2 regions of the Bryocella sp. genome follow, and region 2 is predicted to be linked to the other one. Evidence: riboswitches for the same ligand, from Rfam matches in the RefSeq annotation. Region 2 holds a riboswitch; the other holds the start of a gene.
The links. A riboswitch is a leader RNA that binds a small molecule or an ion and turns the genes downstream of it on or off. The one in region 2 is predicted to bind S-adenosylmethionine.
Positions count from the first base shown of each region.

Region 1: it holds a riboswitch for S-adenosylmethionine, as region 2 does, so the genes downstream of both, AC5E6W_RS14850 (threonine aldolase family protein) here and thrC (threonine synthase) in region 2, are expected to answer to the same signal.

Region 1 is NZ_JBMHYI010000047.1:343,250-350,355, forward strand. It holds gene AC5E6W_RS14840 (TonB-dependent siderophore receptor) at 1-251, opposite strand, end outside; gene AC5E6W_RS14845 (TonB-dependent receptor) at 833-3,610, shown strand; gene AC5E6W_RS14850 (threonine aldolase family protein) at 3,638-4,672, opposite strand; SAM-I-IV-variant riboswitch at 4,729-4,834, opposite strand; gene AC5E6W_RS14855 (beta-N-acetylhexosaminidase) at 4,916-7,024, opposite strand.
Region 2 is NZ_JBMHYI010000013.1:27,177-34,282, reverse strand. It holds gene lon (endopeptidase La) at 1-1,847, shown strand, start outside; gene AC5E6W_RS04010 (lmo0937 family membrane protein) at 1,934-2,086, opposite strand; gene AC5E6W_RS04005 (DUF3309 domain-containing protein) at 2,314-2,466, shown strand; gene AC5E6W_RS04000 (pyridoxal phosphate-dependent aminotransferase) at 2,668-3,867, shown strand; gene AC5E6W_RS03995 (MoaD/ThiS family protein) at 3,996-4,289, opposite strand; gene thrC (threonine synthase) at 4,286-5,587, opposite strand; SAM riboswitch class I at 5,717-5,822, opposite strand; gene AC5E6W_RS03985 (ATP-binding cassette domain-containing protein) at 5,975-6,706, shown strand; gene ybaK (Cys-tRNA(Pro) deacylase) at 6,703-7,106, shown strand, end outside.

The DNA of each region.
Region 1 (7,106 bases), on a different contig from region 2:
GCGAATCCCGGAGCCCGCGAAGTAAGCACGTAGTCGCCGGGGAGTAGACGGAGGGTAGTCTCGCCGTCGCTGCCGGAGATCCCGGTGACGGCGGTGACGCCGCAGCGGGCTTCGAGCTCCGCGCGACCGATCATCGCACCAGTGAGGTCGGTGACGTGGATCGCTGTGATCACCGGGACGGCTGCGGTAGAGATAGAGCAGTTCGCTTCCGGGGCGGGCACCGCGGCGGAAGTGGCCGAATAGGCTGGCATGACAAGCAAAGAGGAAAAGACGGCAGGGAGACAGGAAGTGCGGAAGGTCTTGAAGTCGGTCAACGGAATTCTTCTTTCGAACGCTCTGGACCCGGTATGCCAGACGAATTGCGCTACGCCTCTTGGGCGGCAGTCTTTGGCCAGAAGGCGCTTGACGACTGCTGAATCGAATATAGGACCGAAGTAGTCCTTATTCAAGAAGATGCGGCGAATATCGCGCATGCGAGTCGATTATGGGGATTCCGCCGCCACGGCGGTATTTCGATTTCGCTGACCGGCCTTGTGTATTTCGCCCGTATCTTGCTCGAATCAGACGATAGCGGATGGGCGTCGACCGCTGAGATGCCGCTGTCCCCGCATTACAAATCGCCCTGCGGGCTACGCTGCCGCCAGAGGCATTAACTTGAGGGGCACGTTCGGCGGCTGTGGGAACCATCGTTGCCTCGCCTGCGTACCCCCATCGATCGACTCATCACTTCTGACTTCTGCGGCAACATTTTGCATCCTTGCTCGACCGCAGCCTCGTTATAGCGTGTAGTGCCGCGGACGAAACCCTGCGGCTCCAAACCCCAGAGGACCCCATGCGACTCTCCGCTGCCGCCGCCTGCCTTGCGGCGCTCACGATCCCCTGCGTTCTGCACACCGCGACCGCGCAATCGGCCTGCGTCACGGGTGGCCCACTCACCGGATTTATTCGCGACACGACGGACGCCATCATTCCTGGCGCTCAGGTGACCCTGGACGGCGGCAGCGTTGTTGTCTCCGGCTCGGACGGCCGCTACCGCATCGCCTGCGTGCCGGCGGGAAGCCACAAGCTGCACCTGAGCGCCGAGAGCTTCGCCCCGCTGGATACCGGCGTCACCACCCCGCGCACCACGGACCTGAACTTGATCCTGCAGCCGGGTTCGGTGGAGACGACTGTGGATGTGGTGGACGACAGCGACACCGCGGCGACGAAGTCTACGACCTCCAGCGGCCCGTCGCAAACCATTACCAGCAAACAGCTGGTCTCGCTCGCCGATGACCCGGATGACCTGCTCCGCGAGCTGCAGCAGCTGGCTGCAGCCGCCGGAGGGTCGCCATCGGGCGCCACGGTCGCGGTCGATGGCTTCGACAATGGAGAAGGCGGGACCCACCTGCCGCCCAAGTCCTCCATCGCGTACATCAAGGTGAATCCGGATCTGTTCTCCGCCGAATACCGGAACCCACCCTTCGGCGGCGGGCGCATTGAGGTCTACACGAAGCCCGGCCAGTCAGCCTTCCATGGCGCGCTGTTCATGACGAACTCCAGCTCCTGGATGAATGCCCGTGACCCGTTCTCGACTGCGCCAGCCTCACTCGGCAAGCAGCGCTATGGCTTCGAGCTCACGGGACCCCTCCGTAAGAAGGGCTCTGACTTCTTCACTTCACTGGAGCACCGCGATATCTCCAACTCAGCCGTGGTGAACGCCGTCGACATCGATGCAGCGGGGACGCAGACGCCGATTCTCGAGACCGTCGCCGCACCACAGCATCTTTGGATCGGCAACCTGAAGACCGATTGGCAGGCGGGCGCTAAGAACACCTTCATTGCGAGCTTCGATCACTGGAGCAACGATCGCCCGAACTTCAGCGTGGGAGGCACGACGCTCCCAGAGGCCGGCTACGAGCGCAAGGAGTACGACGAGAACTTGCACCTGACGCTGGCGACTACGATCTCGTCGAAGATCATGCATGAGGGCCGCATTGGCATGGAGTGGGATGGCTACACCTACACCCCCAACTCCACAGCGCCGCAAATCGCCGTCGCCGGCGCGATCACCAAAGGCGGTTCAGCCTTGGGTGCCGCGCACGAGCACGAAATCTGGGCCTCGATCATCGACGACATCATCATCCAGACCAAAACCCATTTGCTCAAGATCGGAATCCAGCCCGAGTTCGTCCACCTGAACACCTATCTGCCGACCAACTTCAACGGCGTGTATACCTTCGGCGGCGGGACGACCTCTACGGGGCAGACAATTACCGGCATCCAGCAGTACTCGAACGCCCTGGCCGGAACATCGAACGGCTTACCTGAGGGTTCTCCCACCAGCTACAACAGCACTACGGGTAACCCCTACGTCGAAGTCCTGCAGTTCCGCAATGCGCTCTATGTGCAGGACGACTGGAGCATCCGACCGAACCTGCACTTTGCCTCGGGCCTGCGCTACTACGTACAGGAGAAGCCGCGGATCACGGCAGCGGTGCAGCCGCGTTTCGGCCTCTCCTACACGCCGGACAAGAAGGCGACGTGGAACCTGCATGCGCATGTGGGGCTGTTCTCCGGCCGCTACGGAGCGCATGGCTGGGAGACGATGGTCTTCTCCGACGGCACGGACCGCAGCATCAACACGGTCTATACGCCGACATGCACGGGCACCTTCGACCCTGGCAGCTGCCAGCCGTTGACCACCGGCACCGTGGTCCACACGGTTCGTAGGCTGCAGCCGAACTTCCCCGAGACGTATTGGGGGATGGAGAACCTGGGCTTCAGCAAGACACTGCCGAAGAAGTTCACGCTCTCGGGCGATTACTACATTACGCAGATGTGGCACTACGCGCGCTCGGAGAACATCAACTCACCAACCAATGGGCTGCCCACGGGGCCGCGGCCGTATGGACCGAACCTGAACATCCTGCAAATGCAAGGGACGGGCCGCGGCTATGGCAACGTGGTCTTCATGGGACTGACGAACCAGTCGCTGAAGCTGGTGCAGTTCTTTGCCGGTGCGGTGCGCGTGGATATCGTGGACGACACCGATGACAACCAGTACTTCAGCCCACAGACCACCGGTGTGAATGCCGGCGAGTATGCCCGGCGCGATAACCAGGGCCTGTGGCAGATCTTCGGCAACGCCACGCTGCATCTTCCGGAGAAGGTGATCTTTACCGCGAACTACAACGGCACCGGTCTGCAGGCGTACAACGTGACCACGGGCTTCGACAACAACGGGGATGGTAACTTCAACGATCGCCCACAGTATGCTGTGGCCGGGACGCCGCTGTGCGCAGTGAGTCCGAAGGCGACGCCGTGCGGCTACAACACTCCGTGGGGTGAGCTGGTGGCTTCCGGTGGAGTTGGATCGCTCCCGCGCGACAAAGGCGACATGCCCTGGACCTTCTACCTCGACACGAACCTGCAGAGGACCTTCAACCTGACGAAGAACGCGAAGGCCGATCATCCGCAGACGCTGGCGGTGAACCTGCGCAGCTCGAACGTGCTGAACCACCTGAACACAACGGCCGTGGGTTCCGTGCTGGGATCTCCGCTCTTCGGGAGACCCTATGCGAGCGATCCGGGGCGACGCGTCGAGGTTGGACTGCGGTACAGCTTCTAGATAAACCGTGCAGCGTTGTACGGTGGGCTATGAGGTCAATGCGCGAAGGTCCTCCACCAGTTGGTTAACACGCTCCGGGGAGGAATCCCAAGCGAACATGAATCGTGCTCCGCCTCCGATGAAGGTGTAGAAGAGCCACCCACGCTCACGCAGGCCTTCGGCGACAGCAGTCGGCAGCTTGAGGAAGACTGCGTTGGCCTGCGCCTTGAACATCAGCTCAATGCCCGGCAATGTGGCGACGTGGCGCGCGAAGTCCTGCGCGCAGGCGTTGGCATGCGCGGCGTGGCGGAGCCAGGCGCCGCTCTCGAGCATGGCGACCCAGGGCGCGGCGAGGAAGCGCATCTTCGAGGCGAGTTGCCCGGCCTGCTTGCAGCGATAGTCGAAGTCCTCGGCGAGCTTCGTATCGAAGAAGATGACGGCTTCGCCCACGGCCATGCCGTTCTTGGTGCCTCCGAAGCAGAGCACATCGACACCGGACTTCCACGTTCCCTCTGCGGGCGTGCAGCCCAGCGAAGCACAGGCGTTGGCGAAGCGCGAGCCATCCATATGCAGCTTCAACCCAAGTTCGCGGCACTCCACCGAAATCGCCTGGATCTCAGCGAGCGTGTACAGCTCGCCGGTCTCGGTGGGCTGCGTGATGGTGACCACGCGTGGCTTGGGAAAGTGAATATCGGTGCGCTTGAGCGCGATGGAGCGAATGGCATGAGGCGTGAGCTTGCCATCGGCCGATGAGGCGATGAGCAGCTTCGAGCCGTTGGAGAAGAACTCCGGTGCGCCGCACTCATCGGTCTCTACATGCGCGGACTCCGCACAGATGACGCTGTGGTAACTCTGACAGAGCGAAGCCAGCGCGAGCGAGTTTGCTGCAGTGCCGTTGAAGGCAAAGAACATCTCACAGTTGGTCTCGAAGAGTGTGCGGAAGGCCTCCGCGGCGCGAGCGGTCCACTGGTCGCCACCATACGCTGGCTCATGACCGCGATTGGCTTCGTCCATAGCGGCCCAGGCTTCGGGACAGATTCCGGCGTAGTTGTCGCTGGCAAATTGTTGGGGCTGCTGCTGCATGAGTTGGGATCAAGCCTTTCGTTCGTCATTCATCGAAGAGCGGTACTGACGCGCGGCGTGATCCCAAAGTTTGCCGGATCGGCCACATCTCCCGGAGCGGGACGCCACCTTGCGCGGGAGCAGGTTGGCGTTGAGCACTCAGCTCAACTCTTGATGTCTGCCTCAAGGATAACGGATGACCGCGCTTAGCGCACACGACGCTCGTTATTCGAACCATGAAAGCACCGCCTCGATGAGGACGTGTTATTTCGAGGAGGCCTCGAAGAGTGCTCGCAACGGCACCGCTCCCACAAAGTGAACCAGCGACTCAGGCCTCGGCTTGGTGAAGACATCGAGACGCGCGGCGGATTGTTGCTTCCATGCCGGGGCAAGCGCGCGGCCATCCGCGAGATGATGCACCGCAGTTTCCGCATCCGTCATCACCTGCTCCAGTTCGTCGGCGCTATGACTCATGGCGGCGAGCTGTGGGGAGGTGGCCGTCATCGAACGCACAGCGGGGAGGCATTGCTTCCACTGTGCGAACTTCGCGAGCAGAGCGTCGCGGTCCGCGGTGTTGTGGCGGGGGTCAGCAAGGAAGCGCTTCATCGTGCTCTCCAGCCAGTACCGTGAGGGAGGATCCGGCACGACGACATCCACGAAGTTGTCGAGTGGCGTAAGTTGGTCGGTGCGCTGCACATGGTATCGCTCGCCGAAGCTGACGGGCTGGAAGGCTTGTGCGAAGGTCCGCAGCGGGGCGATGGAGGTCGAATGCACCATGGCGCGTAGTGCCGCGTCTTCCGAGGTGAGATGCGTGAGGCCCGAGGCTTCCAATTGGACGGAGACGACAGCGAGCCTGCGATACATATCGTCGACGTCGCGGATACTTGCGGGAGACCAGAAGCGTTCGGCAATGGCTGCGGTGCGTGGCCAGATGCGTGAGTCGATGGTGTGTGCATTGACATGCTCGCCCCACATCGTCACCTCGCCGCCGAGCACGCGCACACCCTCCGCGGCCGTAAGCTCCGAGTCCGCGGGCAGAGGATCAGCGAGATAGTGCTTCGCTGCGGAGTCCATGTGGTCGAGATAGTACGGTGCGGAGAGGATGCCCTGGTAACCGAGCTTCGCGCTCTTCGCGAGTGACTCCGAGCCACGCCAGGACTGGACGACGACATCCTTCGGCAGGCCCGGCGTCAGCACCTCATCCCAGCCGATCATGTGCTTGTGCAGACCCTTCAGGATCTGCAGCACGCGGGTGTTGAAGTAGGCCTGCAGGGCGGCGTTGTCCTTGAGATTGTGCGCGCGCATGAAGGCGACGATGCGCGGATTGGTCTTCCAATCCGGCGCGGGCGATTCATCGCCGCCAATGTGCACATACTCGTCAGGAAAGATCGTGGTCATCTCGCCGAGGAAGCGAGCGATGAAACTGTAGGTCTCTTCACGCGTGGGATCGATGGCGTAGTTGCTCACGCCGAACTCGCGGCGAATGCCGTCGGGTTTTGTTCCACTCGCGAGTTCCGGATACGCCACGAGCCATGCTGTGCTGTGGCCGGGCATCTCGAACTCGGGCACGACCCGGATGCCGCGGGCACGCGCATACGCGACGAGGTCACGGGCCTGCTCCTGCGTATAGAACAATCCATCGGACCCCTTGGCCGTGAGCTCCGGATAGAGCTTGCTTTCAATGCGGAAGCCCTGATCTTCAGTGAGGTGCCAGTGGAAGACATTCATCTTCACTGCAGCGAGTCCGTCGATATTGCGTTTGAGGACGTCGATGGGCTCGAAGTGGCGGCCACAGTCGATGAGCAGGCCGCGCCATGGGAAGCGTGGAGCGTCCTGAATGCTGACGAAGGGAAGCTCGTAGTGATCGCCAGCCGGGTGCACGAGTTGAACCAGCGTCTCGAGCGCATGCATCGCGCCGAGCTCATTTGGCGCGGCGATGCGTACGCCATCGCTGGATACATCGAGCCTATAGCTCTCATCTTCATCGACGCTTTGCACAGCGTTTGCGAGATGGCCGATCTGGACATGCAGCGAAGTCGCAGGGGTCACTCCAGGTCCTACATGGCGGAGGTCGGTGACATTGTCGATGCGCGTCACGGAGCGGGCGATGGCGTCGCGCAGACGATCGTTGGCATTCGCGGAGGTGTCGACGACGAAGGTCGATCGCAGCGCGAGCGCGCCTTCGTGCCGTTCCAAGTGCGCGGGCATCGGCATCACGTTCAGCTGAGCCGGCATTGGGGCCGCCATTCCGTGTAGTGAGAGAGCCAACGTCATCGACACCGAAGCAACTGCGAACGCAATCTTCATGAGGGAACCGGCGACCTGTGACCAGAGCGAATCTCGGGAGTAGACGTGAGTCCCCGACAGCATCATCTTACGGAAGCTCCTATGTGCTGGGCGCGCCTGACAGAATTCATCTGTTCGCGAGCTGGTTGCGATGATGGCGTGATGCCTT
Region 2 (7,106 bases):
AGATGCGCCTCTCCCGCATCGCCGACACCCTCGACATCGCCATTGAGAAACTCAACATGGATCGCACCATCCAGTCGCGCGTCAAGCGCCAGATGGAGCGAGCCCAGAAGGAGTACTACCTCAACGAGAAGATCAAGGCCATCCAGAAGGAACTCGGCCGCGGCGAGAAGAGCGAGTTCGACGAGCTTCGCAAGAAGATCGAAGAAGCCGGCATGTCCAAGGACGTGCAGGAGAAGGCCATCCAGGAGCTCAAGAAGCTCGAGGCCATGCCCCCCATGTCCGCCGAGTCCACGGTGAGCCGCAACTACCTCGACTGGCTCCTCGCGGTCCCGTGGAAGAAGCGCTCCAAGGAAATCCGCTCCATCGAGAACGCCGAGACCGTCCTCAACGAGGACCACTACGGCCTCGAGAAGATCAAGGACCGCATCCTCGAGTTCCTCGCGGTGCGCCAGCTGGTGAAGAACCCCAAGGGCTCCATCCTCTGCTTCGTCGGGCCTCCCGGTGTCGGCAAGACCTCGCTCGGCATGTCGATCGCCAAGGCGACCGGCCGCAAGTTCGTGCGCCTCTCTCTCGGCGGTGTGCGCGATGAAGCTGAGATCCGCGGCCATCGCCGCACCTACATCGGTGCGCTCCCCGGCCAGATCATCCAGTCCATGAAGAAGGCCGGCACCAAGAACCCCGTCATCATGCTCGACGAGATCGACAAGATGGCCGCCGACTTCCGCGGCGATCCCGCTGCTGCCCTGCTCGAGGTCCTCGACCCAGCCCAGAACCACACCTTCCAGGACCACTACCTCGACGTCGAGTACGACCTCTCGCAGGTGCTCTTCGTCGCCACCGCGAACGTCCTCCACACCATCCCCGGCCCACTCCAGGACCGCATGGAGATCCTCCGCCTCTCCGGCTATACCGAGCTTGAGAAGATGGAGATCGCCAAGCAGTACCTCGTCAAGAAGCAGATCGAAGCCACCGGCCTCACCAACACGCAGATCACCATCAGCGAAGATGCCCTCCGCGACATCGTGCGCTACTACACGCGCGAGTCCGGCGTGCGTAACCTCGAGCGTGAGATCGGCAACGTCTGCCGCAAGGTCGCACGCAAAGTAGTCAAGGACCCCGCGCACACTGAAGCCATCACCGCCGAAACCCTCCCCGACCTCCTCGGCGTCGCAAAATATCGCGACTCGCAGGTGCAGGAGAAGAACGAAGTCGGCCTCGTCACCGGCCTCGCATGGACGGAGATGGGCGGCAGCATCCTGCAAACCGAAGTGCAGGTGCTCGACGGTAAGGGCAAGATGACGCCCACCGGCCAGCTTGGCGACGTTATGCAGGAATCCGCGCAGGCCGCGCTCACGTGGATCCGCTCACGCTCGCATCACCTCGGCCTGCCGCGCGACTTCTACCGCAACATCGACATCCACATCCACGTGCCCGAAGGAGCCATCCCCAAGGATGGACCGTCTGCCGGCATCACCATGGCCACGGCGCTAGCCTCCGCGCTCACCAAGATCCCCGTCCGTCGCGACATCGCGATGACCGGTGAGATCACGCTCCGTGGCAAGGTGCTGCCCATCGGTGGCCTCAAGGAAAAGCTGCTCGCAGCCCATCGCGCCGGCATCCGTGAAGCCATCCTTCCTGCCGACAACAAGAAGGATCTCGCCGATCTCCCCGACCTCATCAAGAACGAGATGAAGTTGAACTGGGTCGAGCAGATGGACGAGGTGCTGGAGATCGCTCTCGCGCAGCGGCTGCCCAAGCTGGAAGAAGAGGTGCCCGAGGCGCTCACCGGCGGCAAGCAGATTCCGCCGCCCGCAGCCGTCCAGCCACCCAACGTGGCGCACCAGTAACCATCACCGAAAAGACAAACAGCGAAGGCCGGGCATCATGCCCGGCCTTCGCCATTCCTGCTCAAGGTTCGCGATGGAACTTCTACTTACGCCCTCGCCCGTCCGCCACCGATGAGGTGCATCACCAGGGAGATGACCGCGCAGATGATCAGTAGGTGGATGAAGAAGCTGGTGACGTGAAGGCCGACGAAAAGTCCGAGCCAGGCGAGTGCAAGAACGATCGCAAGAATAAGAAACATGATGGTGCCCTCCTAAGGGACGTCCAGGTCATTGCCCCCGCGCGTGGGCCAGCCTGTTACGCCTCAGTGAGAGCGTTCCCGCATACCTCCGCGTTGCTTGGCAAGGTTTTTTTCTTTCTCCACATCGCGAAGCCAACAACTTACCCGCCCGCTGCATCTACCCAAACGATCGGGCAAGCGGCCATGAGTTCATCCCGCCGCCTGACGCAAGATGTCTGGAGGCTGCTATGGAACTCATCATCGTCATTGTCCTTGTCCTGTTGCTGTTCGGTTCGTTCCCTGCGTTTCCCTACTCGCGCAGCTGGGGCTATTACCCCTCCGGCGCGCTCGGAACCATCCTTCTGATCGTCGTCATTCTCTGGTTGCTGCACGTCGTCTAACGAGGCTGCAGGCACCGGCAGAAACGGCAGGTCACGGCTTCAGCCGTGACAACAAGCCGCACAATAGCCGCGGCTTTAGCCGCTGAGGAAGCCTAACAAGAGCAAAAGCGCGGCAGCTTATCAGAGTTTCCTGAGAGCTTTTTCGCGGAAGCAATCTGCTCTACCATGAAGGGACGCGCTCTCATGCGCGTCCCTTCACTTATGTCAACGACTACGGCAACTCCGGCAAGCCTGCACCTCAGCGCACTCGCTCCCACCTTCTCGCAATCCGAGATCCGCGCGATGAACGTCGCCTGCACCGCCGTCGGCGGCATCAACCTTGCCCAGGGCGTCTGCGACACCGACCCACCCACGCCCGTCGTCCAGGCCGCCATGGACGCCATCCTCACCGGCCAGAACATCTACACCCGCCTCGACGGCATCACGCCGCTCCGCGAAGCCATCGCGCAGAAGCTCGCCAGCTTCAACAAGCTCCACGTCGATCCCCACTCGCAGATCCTCGTCACCAGCGGCGCGACGGGAGCCTTCTACTGCACGCTCCAGGCCCTGCTCAATCCCGGCGACGAGCTCCTCATCTTCGAGCCCTTCTACGGCTATCATCTGCTCACCATCCGCGCGCAAGGCCTCAAGGCCAACACCGTCCCGCTCCACGCGCCCGAGTACTCGCTCGATATGGATCGCCTCGGCGCCGCGCTCACCCCACGCACTCGCGCCCTCGTGCTCAACACGCCCGCCAACCCCAGCGGCAAAGTCTTTACGCAGCCAGAGCTCGAACAGATCGCCGCCTTCGCCATCGAGCACGACCTCTTCGTCATCACCGACGAGATGTACGAGTACTTCCTCTACGACGGAGCACAGCATCTCTCCATCGCCGCGCTCCCCGGCATGGCCGAGCGGACCATCACCATCAGCGGCTTCTCCAAAACGTTCTCGGTAACCGGCTGGCGTCTCGGCTATCTCGCCGCCGACCCGCGCTGGATCCCCGCCATCGGCAACTTCCACGACCTCACCTACATCTGCGCGCCCGCACCGCTGCAGCATGGCGCCGCCGCAGGTCTGCTCCAACTCCCCCAGAGCTTCTACACCGACCTCGCGGCCGAGTACCAGGCCAAGCGCGACAAGGTCTGCGCCGCACTCACCAAAGCCGGCCTCACACCCTCAGTCCCCGACGGAGCCTATTACATCCTCGCCGACGCCACCAACGTCCCCGGCGCGAACGCCAAGCAGAAAGCCCGCACCCTGCTCGCACAGATCGGCATCGCCACCGTCGCAGGCTCAGCCTTCTTCTCGACGGACTCCCAGGGACGCAATGCAGGCGACAACCTGCTCCGCATCTGCTACGCCAAGAAAGACGAAGAACTAGCCGAAGCCTGCCAGCGCCTGGAGAGCTACCGTGCCTAGTCGCACAATGCGGGTGCCCCATATCTCGATTTTGAGATGTGGGCATCGCGCGTGTAGCGCGACCGCTCTCCTACCTATGAGCAAAGGCCGGTAAGAGTTCTCACCGGCCTTCTCGCTCGCGCGAAGCGCTACTCGCCGTCCGCGCAGGACCCGCCCGCAATGCTCGGAATCAGCATCACCTCGTCGCCATCCTCAAACGCATGCGCGTCGCCGCCCAGAAACCGGATGTCCTCATCGTTCACGTAGACATTGATGAACCGCCGCAGCTTGCCATGCTCATCCTTAACGTTCTGCGACAGCGCAGGAAACTTCGTATCGAACTCCGCCAGCAGAGCCGGCAGGTTCTTCGCCTCCGTCGTAATCGTCTTCTGACCTTCCGTATGACGGGCCAACGCCGTCGGCAACACTACCTTCACGCTCACTGCACACCTCCTGCTGCTACTAACTCGTCTTCTTCGCGCACAGTCCCAATAAGAGCCGGGTCGATCTCGCGGATGTACGTATCAAACTCAGCAAACCGCGGCTTCACCGCAATGCCTGCGTCGTAGCGGTCCACCAGCGCGTCCGTAGTCTTCAGCCCATTGCCCGTAATGCAGACAACCGTGGTCTCATCCGCGCCAATTCTGCCCTGCGCATAGAGCTTGGCCGTGACAGCCGTCGTCACACCACCCGCCGTCTCCGTGAAGATTCCTTCAGTTTCCGCCAGCTCCTGGATACCGCTCACCACCTCGACGTCCGAGACATCCTCCGCCCATCCGCCCGTCTCTGCAATCATCTTCGCGGCAAGAGGTCCATCCGCCGGATTCCCAATCGCCAGCGACCTCGCGATCGTGTTCGGCCGCTGCGGTTCTATGTAATCCCAGCCCTGCTTCACTGCATGCGAGATCGGCGAGCACCCCGTAGCCTGCGCGCCGAAGAACCGCACCGGCTTCTCCTCGACCAGCCCTAAGGCGATCAGCTCCTTGAACGCCTTGCGAATCTTCCGCACCAGCGATCCACCCGCCATCGGAACCACCACGTTGTCCGGCAGCTTCCAGCCCAGCTGCTCGGCAATCTCGTAGCCCATCGTCTTCGAGCCCTCGGCGTAGTACGGCCGCAGGTTCACATTCACGAAGCCCCAGTTGTACTCATCCGCGATCAGCGTGCACAGCCGGTTCACATGGTCATAGTTGCCATCGATCCGCACCAGCCGTGCGCCATACACCAGCGTGTTCAGGATCTTCGCCGGCTCAAGATCCGCGGGCACCAGAATGCACGCGTTCAGCCCCAACCGCGCCGACTGCGCCGCCACCGAGTTCGCCAGATTGCCAGTCGACGAGCATCCCACCGTCGTGAACCCGAACGCCTGCGCATTCGCCAGCGCCACCGCAACCACGCGGTCCTTGAAGCTCAGCGTCGGAAAACACACCGCATCGTTCTTCACATAGAGGTTGTTCGCGCCGATGCGCTTGCCCAGCTTCTTCGCCTTCAGCAGCGGCGTAAAGCCCACCGGAAGATCGGGCTCATAGCCCTCGGGGATAGGAAGTAGCTGCTTGTAGCGCCAGATGCTCGCTGGCCCGGCTGCCACGCTCTCCCGCGTAAACCGCCCGCGCACCGACTCCAGGTCGTACTGCACTTCGAGGGGCGCCAGGCAGTCCGGACAAGCCGACAGCGGCCGATTGCCATAGCTCTTGCCGCACTCACCGCAGCGAAGCTCATACACCGTACAGGAAGAACTCATTCATCCGCTCCCAAGAGTAGTGGAGCGGATCTGCCAATGACGCTTCTCTTTTCCGGAAGGGGGGAATACAGGAGGTTCGTGGCCGATCAATGAGGACAGCCGCTGAAAAAGCCAGCCCCTTGCCACCGAATCTCATGTTCCCCGATTGCTCGGGAGAGAGTTGACACCGGTACCTACAAGCTGTCCGGTTGTCGTGGCGTCAAAGGGCTCGTCCCTCAACCACTCTTCATGAAATTCGTCCCGCTTGCGCGGAAGGAATGTATCTCTTGTAACACGGCTGTTCCATGAGAGCAAACAACCCCACATCCTAATCCTTCCAGAAATCCCGAAAACGGCTGTGAGAGTCGTCACCAGCTCCCACCCGCGTGAGCTTCTATACTCCGAGACGTGCCAGAACTTCAACAACCGGGCAGCTCTCACACACTTCCAGCCGTCGAGCTGCACCGCGTCTCGAAGATCTTCGGCAACTTCGCCGCCCTGCGCGAGGTCTCGCTCGCCATCCCCGCCGGCTCCAGCGTCGTCCTCCTCGGCGAAAACGGCGCCGGCAAATCCACGCTGATGAAGATGGTCAGCGGCCTGTGGACGCCCAGCTTCGGCAAGCTCAGCGTATTCGGCCTCACCCCCGCCGACCAGCGCGGTCGCATCGCCACCATGGGCCACTCCACCATGCTCTACGACGAGCTCACCGGCATGGAAAACCTCGAGTACTTCGGCCGCCTCCACACTCCCGAAGGCGTCCCCGTCACCAAATCCGGCCTCCGCGACCGAGCCGCCGCCGCCCTCCGCGACGTCAACCTCGACCCAGCCAACACCCGCCGCGTCGGAGAGTACTCCCAGGGCATGCGCCAGCGCGCCTCGCTCGCCCGCGTCCTCCTCACCGAGCCCGACCTCCTGCTCCTCGACGAACCCTTCTCCAACCTCGACGTCCAGTCCGCCCACGCCATGATCGAACGCCTCCTGGCCTGGGTCGACGTCCCCTCCGCCGACGGCACGCCTCGCACCCTCATGCTCATCACCCACCAGGCCGAGCTCGCCAGCCCCCTCGCCCGCACCACCATCACCCTCCATGGCGGCCGGCTGGCCTCGATAGAGCATCGCAACAAGGTGGTCACCGCATGAGCAAGCATCAAGCCGCCGCTCCCAAAACCAACGCAGCCCGCATCCTCGACGGCCTCAACATCTCCTACGAGCTCCGCACCTACGACGTCGACCCCGACGACCTGACTGCCATCTCAGTCGCCAGGAAAATCGGCCTCCCACCCGAGCAGGTCTTCAAGACCCTCGTCACGGTCGCAAACGTCAAAGAACACTTCTTCGCCGTAGTTCCCGGCGACCAGGAGCTCGACCTGAAGAAACTCGCGACGGCCGCAGGCGTCCGAAAAATAGACCTCGCCCCGCTCAAGGACGTAGAGCCGCTCACCGGCTACATCCGCGGCGGCGTCACGATCCTCGCCGCAAAGAAACCCTTTCCCGCCTTCGCCGACGAGACCATCGAGTTCTTCGACACCATCTCCGTCTC